4 regions of the Pseudoxanthobacter sp. M-2 genome follow, and region 1 is predicted to be linked to each of the others. Evidence: predicted binding sites of a transcription regulator. Region 1 holds the regulator's gene; each other region holds the start of a gene.
What was found. The regulator LexA, encoded in region 1, represses DNA repair genes until DNA is damaged. The targets are predictions, from matches to a motif close to TGTTCNNNNTGTGTTCNG.
Positions count from the first base shown of each region.

Region 2: RUR49_RS15380 (YifB family Mg chelatase-like AAA ATPase) is a predicted target of LexA. The motif match lies at 1,712-1,729, and genes of this name have one in related genera.
Region 3: dnaE (DNA polymerase III subunit alpha) is a predicted target of LexA. The motif match lies at 2,414-2,431, and genes of this name have one in related genera.
Region 4: recA (recombinase RecA) is a predicted target of LexA. The motif match lies at 1,417-1,434, and genes of this name have one in related genera.

Region 1 is NZ_JAWDIR010000011.1:847,294-850,712, forward strand. It holds gene RUR49_RS08935 (ComEC/Rec2 family competence protein) at 1-1,003, shown strand, start outside; gene lexA (transcriptional repressor LexA) at 997-1,713, opposite strand; gene RUR49_RS08945 (pyridoxamine 5'-phosphate oxidase family protein) at 1,940-2,515, shown strand; tRNA gene RUR49_RS08950 (tRNA-Leu) at 2,517-2,603, opposite strand; gene RUR49_RS08955 (LysR substrate-binding domain-containing protein) at 2,700-3,419, opposite strand, start outside.
Region 2 is NZ_JAWDIR010000033.1:71,001-74,419, reverse strand. It holds gene RUR49_RS15380 (YifB family Mg chelatase-like AAA ATPase) at 116-1,648, opposite strand; gene fdxA (ferredoxin FdxA) at 1,896-2,231, shown strand; gene RUR49_RS15370 (CarD family transcriptional regulator) at 2,632-3,258, shown strand.
Region 3 is NZ_JAWDIR010000011.1:296,960-300,378, reverse strand. It holds gene dnaE (DNA polymerase III subunit alpha) at 1-2,172, opposite strand, end outside; gene RUR49_RS06425 (YbhN family protein) at 2,701-3,419, shown strand, end outside.
Region 4 is NZ_JAWDIR010000022.1:204,632-208,050, forward strand. It holds gene recA (recombinase RecA) at 240-1,325, opposite strand; gene RUR49_RS12685 (cold-shock protein) at 1,894-2,106, shown strand; gene RUR49_RS12690 (hypothetical protein) at 2,318-2,455, shown strand; gene RUR49_RS12695 (hypothetical protein) at 2,469-2,744, shown strand; gene rpsD (30S ribosomal protein S4) at 3,023-3,419, opposite strand, start outside.

The sequences.
Region 1 (3,419 bases):
GCGCGGCGAGACGACGTCGCCGCGGCGCGGCACGGCGATGTGGCTGGGGCGGGCAGTTCTGTTCGGGGTGGCAGGCCTGGCCGCAACGTCGCTGATCGCCGGCCTCGCCACCGCACCGATCGCCGCCTACCACTTCCACCGCGGTGCGCCACTCGGCCTGCTCGCCAACCTCGCGGCGATGCCGGCGGTCTCGGTGCTGGTGATGCCGTTCGGCGTGCTGGCGCTGGTGCTGCTGCCGTTCGGGCTGGAGCAACTGGCCCTCTGGCCGATGGGAATCGGCCTCGGCTGGATGTTCGCCGTCGCCGAGACGACGACCGCCTGGACGGGCGACAGCGCGATGATCGGCCGGGTGCCGCTCGTCGCCGTCCTGCTCATGGTGGCGGCGCTGCTGTGGGTGGCGATCTCGCTAGCGCCGTGGCGGCGGCTTGCGGTGCTGCCGCTGCTGGCGGGTCTCGCCCTGGCGACGACCGGCGCCCGCCCGGATCTGCTGGTTTCAGGCGATGGCCGCGCTGTCGCGGCGCGGGGGCCGGACGGCAGGCTCGCCGTCGTCGCCGCCGACAGGTCCGCCTACACCGTCCGCGCCTGGCTCGCCGCCGATGCCGACCCCCGAGACGCCAAGGCCACCACCGCCCCACCCACCCGCTGCGACGATCTCGGGTGCGTGCTGCCGCTCGGGGACGGCGATCTCACGGTCGCCGTCGTGACGAGGGGCGTTGCCCTCGTCGAGGACTGTCGGTCCGCCACCGTCGTGGTGGCGCCGGTGCCGCGGCCCGCCGGCTGTCTTGGCCCCCAGCTCTATATCGACCGTTCGACGCTCGCCCGGACCGGTGCCATCGCGGTGATGCTCGACGCCGCCGTGCCCGGCGGTCTCAGCGACCCCGTCACGGCCGGCACCAACGGGCGACCGTGGTCGCGGACCGGCGATGCCGTTGGAGAGAACCCCTCGGCGCCGCGGCACCGCGAGGTGACGGCCGCCGCGCGAGGCGGCGGCGAGGATCAGTAGCGGCGCAGCAGTGCCACCAGCCGGCCCTGGATGCGGATGCGGTCGGGCCCGAAGATGCGCGTCTCGTAGGCCGGGTTGGCGGCCTCGAGCGCGATCGAGGCGCCCTTGCGGCGCAGCCGCTTCAGCGTCGCCTCCTCGTCGTCGACCAGTGCCACGACGATGTCGCCGGTCGTCGCCGCGTCGGTGCGCCGGATCACCACGGTGTCGCCATCGAAGATGCCGGCCTCGACCATCGAATCGCCGCGCACCTCGAGGGCGAAGTGCTCGCCGGCGCCGGCGAGTTCCACCGGCACGGTGATCGAATGGGTGTGGGTCTGAATGGCCTCGATCGGCACACCGGCGGCGATGCGGCCCATCACCGGGATGCTGACGCCGCCCGCCGTCTCGCCCGCTGCCGCCGGGCGTGGCTCGGCCGGGCGGATGCGCGGCCCGTCGCCGTCGATGACGCTCGGGGTGAAGCCACGGGCCCGTGTCGAAGCCGGTCCACTGGCGACCGATTCGGGCAGCCGGATCACCTCGAGCGCCCGCGCCCGGTTCGGCAGCCGGCGCAGGAAGCCACGCTCTTCCAGAGCCGTGATCAGCCGGTGGATGCCCGACTTCGAACGCAGGTCGAGCGCGTCCTTCATCTCCTCGAACGAGGGCGGCACGCCGCTCTCCTTGAGGCGCTCGTGGATGAACATCAGCAGCTCGTACTGCTTGCGTGTGAGCATCGTCGTCTCCCGCGCCCCCTCGTCGGTACCGCGACCTCGAATCGCGTACAAATCACGAACACAAGCTATCCGTTCTAGTTGTGTTCCTCAAGGGTGAATATTCGGTTGCCGCAGCGCCAAGCCCATGCCGCTGTTGCCGAAGCACCGTCCGTGGTTGCGGGCGGCGCGCTGCCGGGACTAGCCTGCCCGTCCGCGGCCCCGAGCGTCGGCGGCAGGAGAACACGCCATGGCCAAGCAGTTCGCCGAAATCGGCAAGCAGCACCGCGACTTCATCGAGCGGCAGCGCATCTTCTTCACCGCCTCGGCGGCGCGGGGAAGCCGCATCAACCTGTCGCCGAAGGACGCGGCGTCGCTGCGTGTGCTCGGACCGAACCGGGTCGCCTATCTCGACTGCACCGGCAGCGGCAACGAGACGTCGGCCCACATGCTCGCCGACGGCCGCCTGACGATCATGCTGTGCGCCTTCGAGGGGCCGCCGCTGATCATGCGCCTCTACGGTGCCGGCGAGGTCCTGCGCCGCGGCACGGCGGGTTATGATGACCTCCTTGCCGGCGCGTTCGACGGCCGCGAGCCGGTGGGCGCGCGCCAGATCGTCGTGCTGTCCGTCGATCTCGTCCAAACCTCGTGCGGCTTCGGCGTGCCGCTGTTCGACTATGTCGACGAGCGTCCGTCATTGACCCGCTGGGCCGAGGCGAAGGGCGAGGAGGGCCTCGAGGCCTACCGCCGCGCCGAAAACACCGTCAGCATCGATGGCTTGCCCACCGGCTGGCCCTCGGACGAGGTGGCGGTTCCGGCCGAGTGAGTGGTGCGGACGGCGGGGGTCGAACCCGCACGGAGCAAGCCCCGAGGGATTTTAAGTCCCTTGCGTCTACCGGTTTCGCCACGTCCGCAGCCGGGGAGGGCACCTTGGCAAGGTGCGCCCGGGCAGCGCGCACATTAGGGGCTGGGTGCGGCCGCCGACAACCGTGAACCTCAGCCGCTGCCGCTCAGGCTGCCTTCGGCACCGTCTCGGCACAGAAGCGGACGAGCGCCGCGGCGAGGTCGGTGGCGGCCGAACCGGCGTCCTTGCGCACCATCAGGGCGAGTTCCGTCGCGGGCACGTCGGGCATGCCGTCGGCGCGGCCGAGCACGCGGTGGCCGGCACGCACGGCCCGCTCCTCCAAGAGCGCCACGCCGAGGCCGCCGGCGATCGCCACCTGGATGCCCATCAGGTTCGGGCTCTCGTAGGCGATCCGCCAGTCGCGCCCCGAGCGCTCCAGCGCGTGGACGGCGCGCGTGCGGTAGACGCAGCCGTGGGGGAAGGCGACGAGCGGCAGCGGGTCGACGGGCAGCGGGTGGTCGGCGCTGGCGATCCAGACGAGCCGCTCCGCCCAGACGGCGAGCGCCGGACCGGCGCCGGGATCGCGCTTTGCCAGCACCACGTCGTACTCGTCCGCCTCGAGCCCCGCGACGAGGTCGACCGAGAGCGCGCAGCGCACTGACAGGCGACAGCCCGGTCGGGCTCGCGAGAACGCCGCCACCGCGTCCGTCAGCGGCTCGACGGCGAAGTCGTCGGGCACGCCGAGCCGCACCACCTCGACGCGCGGCTCGCGACCGACGGCGGCGCGGGCCTCGGCGGCGAGCGACAACAGCCGGCGCGCGTAGCCGATCAGGCGCTCGCCGTCCTCGGTCAGGCGCACGGCGCGCCCCTCGCGGTGGAACAGCGG
Region 2 (3,419 bases), on a different contig from region 1:
ACGCGCCTCGAACGCTGATCGCCTCGGAATTTTGCCGGCTCACCGACGGTCGTCAGCCGGATAGTCTGTGATGCTGCGCATCCAGCCGGTCGGTCGCGACGAAGTACTGTCCGAATCAGGCGGCCGCGGCGGCGAGGCTCGGGGCGCTCGCGCGGAAGGCGAGGGCCTCGGCGAGGTGAGAGCGGCTGATCCGCTCCGCCCCGTCGAGGTCGGCGATGGTCCGCGCCACCTTCAGCACGCGGTGATAGCCGCGCGCGCTGAGCCGCATGGCGGCCGCCGCGTCCGCCAGGAGCGACCGGCCGCTCGCGTCCGGAACCGCCATCTCCTCGACCATGCGCGGGCCGCAGGCGGCGTTGAGCAGGCCGGGTACGCCGAGCCCTTCGAAGCGTTCCGCCTGGCGTCGGCGTGCGGCAGCGACGCGGGCGGCGACCGCGGCCGATCCCTCCGCCGGCGGCGGCAGCGCGAGGTCGCTCGCCGGTACCGCCGGCACCTCGACGCGCAGGTCGATGCGGTCGAGCATCGGGCCGGAGACGCGCGCCTGGTAGTCCGCTGCGCAGCGCGGGCCGCGCCGGCAGGAGTGGCCGGGCTCCCCCGCCATTCCGCAGCGGCACGGGTTCATGGCGGCGACGAGCTGGAAGCGGGCGGGGTAGGCGACGCGGTGGTTGGCGCGGGCGATCACCGCCTCGCCGCTCTCGAGCGGCTGGCGCAGCGCGTCGAGCGCCTGTGGGTGGAATTCCGGCAGCTCGTCGAGGAACAGCACCCCCTGATGGGCGAGCGAGACCTCGCCCGGCCGGGCGCGCAGGCCGCCGCCGATCAGGGCCGCCATCGAGGCCGAGTGGTGCGGCGCCCGGAACGGCCGGCGGTCGGACAGTCGGCCGTCGGCGAGCGCGCCGGCGATCGAGTGGATCATCGAGACCTCGAGCAGCGCCTGCGGCTCGAGCGGCGGCAGGAGCGACGGCAGCCGGCTCGCCAGCATCGATTTCCCCGAGCCGGGCGGACCGACGAAGAGCAGATGGTGACCGCCGGCGGCGGCGATCTCGAGCGCCCGCTTGGCGCTCTCCTGGCCGCGGACGTCGCCGAGATCGGGCAGGCGGCCTTCGGCGGCGCGCACGCGCGGCTCCGGCCGCGACAGCACCTGCGTGACGCGGAAATGATTGACGAGGCCGATCAGGCTGACCGGGGCGATCACCGGCAGGTCGCGGCCGGCCCACGCCGCCTCCGGGCCGTTGGCGGCCGGGCAGATCAGGCCACGGCCGAGGGCACCGGCGCCGATCGCCGCCGGCAGGGCGCCGGCGACGGGGGCGATGGTGCCGTCGAGCCCCAACTCGCCCACCACCACCCATTCGGCGAGCTCGGCCGCCGGAACGGCGCCCATCGCCGCCATCACGGCGAGCGCGATCGGCAGGTCGTAGTGGCTGCCCTCCTTGGGAAGGTCGGCCGGGGCGAGGTTGACGGTGATGCGGCGGGCCGGCAGCGACAGGCCGGAGGCGACGAGTGCCGCCCGCACCCGCTCGCGGCTCTCGGCCACGGCCTTGTCGGCGAGGCCGACGATGTTGAAGACGACGGTTCCGGGACCGATCTGCACCTGCACGTCCACGGGCACCGCCTCGATGCCGTGGAACGCCACCGTGGTGACGCGGCTGACCATGGACGTCCCTCCTGCCGCCCGCATCCGATGGTTGCGATGCTAGGCGAGGTCGCGGGGCCGCGCAAGAACATTCTGCGAACATCGGCCGCCCTTGCCGTGGTGGGGGCGTTCCGGAGAAAGCCGTTTCCCGCAGCGGCCCTGCCGCGACAGCGGCTCGCTTGCACCTTGGAGCGCTTCCGCGCTAGGTGCGGGCCGGAGAACGGCATGGCGCGAGGGAGCGCACGCTCCCGTCGAGAGGATCCCGCGGATGACTTATGTCGTCACCGAGAACTGCATCAAGTGCAAGTACATGGACTGCGTCGAGGTGTGCCCCGTGGATTGCTTCTACGAGGGCGAGAACATGCTCGTCATCCACCCAGACGAATGCATCGACTGCGGTGTCTGCGAGCCGGAGTGCCCGGCCGAGGCGATCAAGCCGGACACCGAGGCGGGCCTCGAGAAATGGCTCGGCATCAATGCCGACTATGCCGTCAAGTGGCCGAACATCACGGTGAAGCGGGACTCGCCGCCGGACGCCGCCGACTGGGACGGCAAGCCGGACAAGCTCGGCCTCCTGTCGCCCGAGCCCGGCCAGGGCGACTGAGGCGCACGCCTCGGGCGACGACACGCTCGAAGACCATGCGCGGCTGCATGCGAATGATGCCGCCGCCCCCGACCTGACCCCGCGGCGCGCCGAATCGTCGCGGAAGCCTTTGTTTTTTCGGCGGCTTGGGATATATTGTCCAGGACGTCGACGCTGTTCGGCATCTGGATCTCCCCACGAGCTCCCCCCGATCGTAAATGCGATCGCTCCCGGTCCTGCGGCCGGGAATGGCTCGTGCGGTGCCGGACACCACCTGCGAGATCGTCGACAATTCGGGACGGCCGGCGGCCGCGGACGTGAAGCGTCCGGCGAGGGCCGCGGCGTCTCATCGACAGCGGCTTGCCGAGGGCGTGCGGGTGCACCCGGAGCGGACCGATCGAAGTCAGGAGTGAGCGCGCGAATGGCTACCACCACCGCGAAGAAGACCGGCCACCGTCAGGGCTTCCGGACGAACGAGTACGTCGTCTATCCGTCGCACGGCGTCGGTCAGATCGTCGCGATCGAGGAGCGCGAGGTCGCCGGACACAAGCTCGAGCTGATCGTCGTCACGTTCCAGAAGGACAAGATGACGCTGCGCGTGCCCGTGGCCAAGGTCGCCTCGGTCGGCATGCGAAAGCTCGCCGACGAGACCACCGTGGCGAAGGCGCTCGACACCGTGCGCGGTCGCGCCCGCGTCAAGCGCACGATGTGGTCCCGCCGCGCCCAGGAATACGAGGCGAAGATCAACTCCGGCGACCTCATCGCCATCGCCGAGGTGGTGCGCGACCTGTTCCGTGCCGACAGCCAGCCCGAGCAGTCCTATTCCGAGCGTCAGCTCTACGAGGCGGCGCTCGACCGCATGGCGCGCGAGATCGCCGTCGTCGAGCAGATCTCCGAGACCGAGGCGGTCCGCCGCATCGAGGGCCAGCTCGCCAAGAGCCCGCGCCGCGGCGCCCGCACGGCGGAAGCCGGCGCGGAGGCCGAGGGCGACGCCGAGTCCGAGACCGACCTCGACGAAGAGCCGAGCGAGCAGGAAGAGGCGGCCTGACGGTCGCTTCCGGCAGCACGCCAGGCAGTGGGCAGTGAGACAGGGCGGCCCGCGGGCCGCCCTTTTCGCATTCGGGCCCGGTCCCGCAGCGGACCCTCCGGTCCGGCTCGCATGCCTGTCCAGAAAGAAAGTTGCCGCTGATCCGTAAGGCGAGCCTGCGC
Region 3 (3,419 bases), 550 kb from region 1:
GCGGATCTTCTTGCCCATCGCGCGGCGCAGCAGGTCGGCTTCGCCGAGCGAGTAGCCCGACAGCACCTGGGCGATCTGCATCACCTGTTCCTGGTAGATGATGACGCCGTGTGTCTCGCGCAGGATCGGCTCGAGCAGCGGGTGCAGCCAGTCGGGCTCCTCCTGGCCGTGCTTGCGCCTGTTGTAGGTCGGGATGTTGTCCATCGGGCCCGGGCGGTAGAGCGCCACCAGCGCGATGATGTCCTCGAAGCGGTCGGGGCGCATGCCAGCGAGCGCCTTGCGCATGCCCTGGCTTTCCAGCTGGAACACGCCGACCGTCTCGCCGCGCGCGAGCAGAGCGAAGGTGGCGGGATCGTCGATCGGCAGCGCCCCGATGTCGACGGCGACGCCACGCCGGGCGAGCAGCTTCACCGCGACGTCGATCACCGTCAGGGTCTTCAGGCCGAGGAAGTCGAACTTCACGAGCCCGGCCTGCTCGACCCACTTCATGTTGTACTGCGTCACCGGCATGTCGGAGCGCGGGTCGCGGTAGAGCGGCACGAGGTTCTCGAGCGCCCGGTCGCCGATGACGATGCCGGCGGCGTGGGTCGAGGCGTGGCGGAACAGGCCCTCGAGCTTCAGGGAGATCGACAGCAGGCGATCGACGATCGGCTCGGAGGCGCGCGCCTCCTGCAGCTTCGGCTCGCCGTCGATCGCCTGGGCGAGCGTCACCGGGTTCGCCGGGTTCTGCGGCACGAGCTTGCAGAGCCGGTCGACCTGGCCATACGGCATCTGCAGCACGCGGCCGACGTCGCGCAGCGCGGCGCGCGCCTGCAGCGTCCCGAAGGTGATGATCTGGGCGACGCGGTCGCGCCCATACTTCTCCTGCACGTAGCGGATCACCTCGTCACGGCGGTCCTGGCAGAAGTCGACGTCGAAGTCCGGCATCGAGACGCGCTCGGGATTGAGGAAGCGCTCGAACAGCAGGCCGAAGCGGATCGGATCGAGGTCGGTGATCAGCAGCGAATAGGCAACGAGGGAGCCGGCGCCGGATCCGCGGCCGGGGCCGACGGGGATGCCCTGCGTCTTGGCCCAGCGGATGAAGTCGGAAACGATCAGGAAGTAACCGGGATAGCGCATGCGCTCGATAACGCCGAGCTCGAAGTCCAGCCGGTCGCGGTAGGCCGCCTCGTCGAAGCCGGGCGCGAGGCCGTGGCGGCGGATGCGGTCGGCGAGGCCGTCCTCGGCGGTCTGGCGCAGGAGCCGCGCCTCCGCCGCCTCGGCGTCGTCGGCCGTCGCCGCGTCGGCGGCGGCGAAGCGCGGCAGGATCGGCTTGCGCTTCGGCGCCCGCGCCGCGCAGCGCCGGGCGATCTCCACCGTGTTGTCGACCGCCTCCGGCAAGTCCTCGAAAAGGGCCCGCATCGCCGCCCGGCTCTTGAAATGGTGCTGCGGGGTCAGCCGGCGGCGATCGTCCTCGATGAGGGTGCGCCCGTCGGCGATGGCAAGCAGCGCATCGTGCGCCTCGTGGTCCTCGGGCCTGGCGAAGAAGACGCCGTTGGTGGCGACGAGTGGCAGGCCGAGCCGGTAGGCGAGGTCGATGAGCCCGTCCTCGGTCGCCGCCTCCTCGGCGAGGCCGTGCCGCTGCAGCTCGACATAGAGCCGGTCCGGCAGGGCGGCGGCGAGACGCTCCAGGCGGGCCTGGGCGGCGGCCTCGCCACCCGCCGCGAACGCCGCACCGATCGGGCCGCGCGCTCCGCCGGTGAGCACGATCAGCCCGTCGGCATCGTCGAGCAGGGTCCCGATGGCGAGGTGCGGACGCTCGCCCGCCTCGCCGCCGAGATAGGCGCGGCTGACGAGGCGCGCGAGGGCGTCGTAACCGGGCGGGGTCGCCGCCAGCAGCACGAGCGGCGCGAGCGGCCCGGCGCCGTCGCGGCCACCGGGCGTGCGGCGGCCACCGGCGTCGTCGAGGAAGTCGACGAGCAGTTCGCAACCGATGATCGGCTGGATGCCCGATTCGATCGCCTTCTCGGAGAACTCCAGTGCCCCGAAGAGATTGCCGGTGTCGGTGACGGCGAGCGCCGGCTGCTTGTCGGCCTTCGCGAGTCCGACCAGGCCCTTGATGTGGATGGCGCCCTCGAGCAGCGAATAGGACGAGTGGACGCGCAGGTGCACGAAACCGGGATCTGCCGCCATGTCCGCACTCTCCAGCCCGCTAGCGGGAAGCCGTCCCGCCGTCGCCGGTCCGGGCGGCGCGGGAGCCGCGACTGTTGCAGCCGGGAGACGGCGCTGTCGACCGCCTCCCGACCGCCATCAACAGCTCAGGCGAGCCGGCCGAAGGCATCGAGCCAGACGACCAGGGTGGCGACAAAGAGCGTCAGGGCGATCAGGGCAGCGAGGTCATGTGCGGGACGGGTCATGCTGGCCTCCTCGTTTCTGTACCTTGTTTGTTCTTTTTAATATCCCTCTTTGTTCGAGTCAACGGCTTCCATGGAATCGTGAGCGAGGGCTCCCCGGCGGATGCGTGCGGCACGATCGGGCTGTTCGCGGCGCGCTGCCAGCAAACCGGGCTCGCACCGCCGTCTCCGGTGGGCTACATCCGTTGCAGGGTTCGGCGCGGTCGCGCGGGCGACGGTTCGGCGTGCCGCCCTCGGCGCCAGCGGCCGTGCCGGCTGGGGGGAGATCAACGTCGACGGCGTCGGGTCGGCGCGACCGGGAGAGGGAATGCGGACGGTCCTCAAGAAATATGGATGGCCGGTGATCGGCCTCGCCGCGGTCGTGCTGTCCGGCTGGTTGCTCTATTCCGAACTGCGCAGCCTCTCCTTCGACGATCTCGTCGACAGCCTCGCCGCGATCGGCTGGCACCAATGGCTGCTGGCGGCCGCCTCGACCCTCGTCGCCTACGCGGCGCTCGCGTGGTACGACCGCATCGGGCTGCAGTTCCTCGGCAAGACGGTGCCGTGGCTCTATATCGCCGTCACCTCGTTCACCACCTATGCGCTCTCCCACAACATCGGCGCCTCGGTGCTGTCGGGCGCCGTCATCCGCTACCGCGCCTACTCGCGCCAGGGACTGACCGCCGGCGAGGTGGCGGTGCTGGTGACCTTCTGCTCGTTCACCTTCGCGCTCGGCACGGTGATGCTCGCCGGGCTCGTCCTCGTCCTCGAGCCGCACGTCGCCGACCACATCACCGAACTGCCGCACGAGCTCGTCCGTATCCTCGGCTTCGTCATCCTCGGCGCCGTCGCGCTCTACGTGCTGTTCACGCGGCTGCCGCTCAGGCCCTTCCGCATCGGCAGCCTGCTCGTGCCGCGGCCGTCGGGCGGCATCGTCGCCCGCCAGCTCGTCGCCGCCCCGATCGAACTGATCGGCGCTGCCGCGATCATCTATTTCACGCTGCCGGAGCACAGCAATCCGGGGTTCCTGATCGTGCTCGGCGCTTT
Region 4 (3,419 bases), on a different contig from region 1:
CGCGCCGGCTCCGTCCGGCGGCCGCGGCCGCCCCCTGTCCGTCATCGGCCCGTGCACGCGACGAGGCCGATGCAGAACCGCCGGCTGACCGGCGGACGGCGGGTTTTAGCGTCGCCGCCGCCGGCTGTCACGCCCGCGGCAACGGCAAGGAGAATGCCCAGGCGTCGACTGCGGTCGGAGCGGCCGGAAGAGCGGACCTGGGTTGGCGGGCGGCGACGCGCGGACGCGTCGCCCCGGCCTCAGAGATCCGCCGGCGGACCGTCGTCCTCGGGCTCCGGCGCGCCCTTGCCGACGATGCGGTCGGCGATCAGCCCGGCGTTCTGGCGGATCGCCGCCTCGATCGTCTTGGCGACGTCGGGGTGGTCGCGCAGGAACTGCTTGGCGTTCTCGCGCCCCTGGCCGAGGCGCTGGCTGTCGTAGGAGAACCACGCACCGGACTTCTCGACGATGCCGGCCTTGACGCCGAGATCGACGAGCTCGCCGACCTTGGAGACGCCCTCGCCGTACATGATGTCGAATTCGACCTCGCGGAACGGCGGGGCCACCTTGTTCTTCACCACCTTGACGCGGGTCTGGTTGCCGACGACCTCGTCGCGGTCCTTGATCGCGCCGATGCGGCGGATGTCGAGGCGCACCGAGGCGTAGAACTTCAGGGCGTTGCCGCCGGTGGTGGTCTCGGGGCTGCCGAACATCACGCCGATCTTCATGCGGATCTGGTTGATGAAGATCACCATGGCGTGCGACTTCGAGATCGAGCCGGTGAGCTTGCGCAACGCCTGGCTCATCAGCCGCGCCTGCAGGCCGGGCAGCTGCTCGCCCATCTCGCCCTCGAGCTCGGCCCGCGGCGTCAGTGCCGCCACCGAATCGATGACCAGCACGTCGACTGCCCCGGAGCGCACCAGCGTGTCGGCGATCTCGAGGGCCTGCTCGCCGGTGTCGGGCTGCGAGATCAGCAGGTCGTCGAGGTCGACGCCGAGCTTGCGGGCATAGAGAGGGTCGAGGGCGTGCTCGGCGTCGACGAAGGCGCAGACACCGCCGAGCTTCTGGGCCTCGGCGACGACGTGGAGCGCCAGCGTCGTCTTGCCGGAGGATTCCGGCCCGTAGATCTCGACGATGCGCCCCTTCGGCAGGCCGCCGATGCCGAGCGCGATGTCGAGCCCGAGCGAACCGGTGGGGATCGATTCCACCTCCACGGCCTTGCCCTGGCCGAGGCGCATGATCGAGCCCTTGCCGAACGAGCGCTCGATCTGGCTCAGCGCGGCGTCCAGCGCCTTCCTCTTGTCCATCGACGTTCCTTCGATCAGGCGCAGATTCGCTTGCGACATGGAGGGGCTCCTTATTCCACGGCCGACCGCCGCGTTCAAACGTCCGCCCGGCGCCGCGCCGGCTCGACCGGCAATGTACCATGTTTGTTCTCGTTCGCAATATGTTCTGGGGCGATTTGGCCGGAGCGCGACGACATTTCGCCGGGAGGCCCGCCGCCCGAAGTCCCGGCTTGGAGAGCGCCGCCGGGGGCATCCGGAAAGTCCCAGCGAGGCCGGACCACGCGCGCTCCGACCGCCCTGACCCAGAGAGCCGCGAGGGCTGCCCCCAGATTCGGCACCGTCACCGGATCGTCGAACCCTCGCCCCCACCGACAAACGGAGAGCGGAAATCGTATTTCTCGACGCGAGGAGGCCTCGCGGCCGGATTTTTCGTCAGCGTGCGAAGTCGTTCTCGCTTGTAAATTTTCCGCCGTCGTCCATAGTCGTTCCGTCGATGAACGGTAGGATTTCGTCGGTCGCCGCCTTCAGCGTGAGGGCCGGCGCTCGATACTCGTGCCTGAAAATGCGAATTCGACGGTCGGCGGCGACGCCGGCAAGCGACCCCAATGTATTCGAGAAAGGGTTTCCCATGGCTTCGGGAACCGTGAAGTGGTTCAACGCCCAGAAGGGCTTCGGTTTCATCGCTCCTGATGGCGGCGGCAGCGATGCCTTCGTCCACATCAGCGCGGTCGAGCGCTCCGGTCTGAGCGACCTGCGCGAGGGGCAGAAGGTCGGCTTCGAGCTGGTCGCCGATCGCAAGAGCGGCAAGATGTCGGCTGACAATCTGAAGCTCCTGAGCTGATCGCCAGCCGGCGGCGCGGCTCGTCCGTGCGGCCGGCGGCAAGCCCCGCGGGTGTCGGGAGGTCCGGGTCACCGGCCCCCAGCACCCCGGAGCGATCGGAGCTTCGAGCTCGACCGGGCGCCTCGCGCCTTTGGCCCCGCGCCTCTCCGAGGACGCGGGGCTTTTCGTTTCCGGCTGCCCCGCACCGGGGCCGCCCAGGGAGGACATCGTCATGGCCAAAGGCCAGAAGCGCAGCAACCGCGAGATCCGCAAGCCGAAGGCCGACAAGCCGCCGGCGGCCACCGCCCCCGCTCCCGTGCTCGCCATGATGAAGGGAACGCAGGCGACCGGGAACAAGAAGAAGGGCTGAGCGGCCCCGCCCGATGAGCCGCACCACCGAGACCACGGTGACGTTCGCCCGGCCCTTCCGGCTGCCGCCGCTCGAGGCGCCGCAGCCGGCGGGCACGTACCGGCTGGTGGTCGACGAGGAGGAGGTCCCTGGCCTCTCCTTCCTCGCTTACCGACGCACGGCGACGATGCTCGCCCTGCCGGCGATCACGGCCGCCGGTGGCTCGGACCGGACCACGACCGGTCAACTCGTCACCGTCCGCCCGGAAGACCTCGAGGCCGCCCTCGCGCGCGACAGCGCGCCGGCCTGATCTCTCGCGACAGCCTGAGGCGGCGCCGTGCTGGCAACACATCGGCACCTCCGGAGACCCGCGGCCAGCAACCCCGCGCGGCAGCCGTCGCATCGGCCCCTGGCCGCTGAACGGTTCTCTGCAAGGTGGCGCGCCGGGTGCGCCGCCCCGAGATCCGGCAACCGAACGCCGTCGCCCGAAACGCAAAAGGCCGCCCAGAGGGGGCGGCCTTCGCAAACTTCGCCGGCGCTCCACGAGGAGCCGCCGCTGGCGGCCCGGGAAGCCCCGCAGCCGTCGCCTCAGCGCGAGTAGAACTCGACGACCAGGTTCGGCTCCATGTGCACCGGATAGGGCACGTCGGCGAGCGTCGGCACGCGCACGAACTTCGCCGTCATCTTGTGGTGGTCGGCGTCGATGTAGTCCGGCACGTCGCGCTCGGGCGACTGCACGGCCTCGAGCACCAGCACCATCTGCCGCGAGCGCTCCTGCACCTCGATGACGTCGCCCTGGCGACAGCGATAGCTGCCGATGTTGACGCGCTTGCCGTTGACCTTGACGTGGCCGTGGCTGACGAACTGGCGCGCCGCGAACACGGTCGGCACGAACTTCGCCCGGTAGACGAGGGCGTCGAGGCGGCTCTCCAGCAGGCCGATCAGCCGCTCGGAGGTGTCGCCCTTCTGGCGCGAGGCTTCCGCA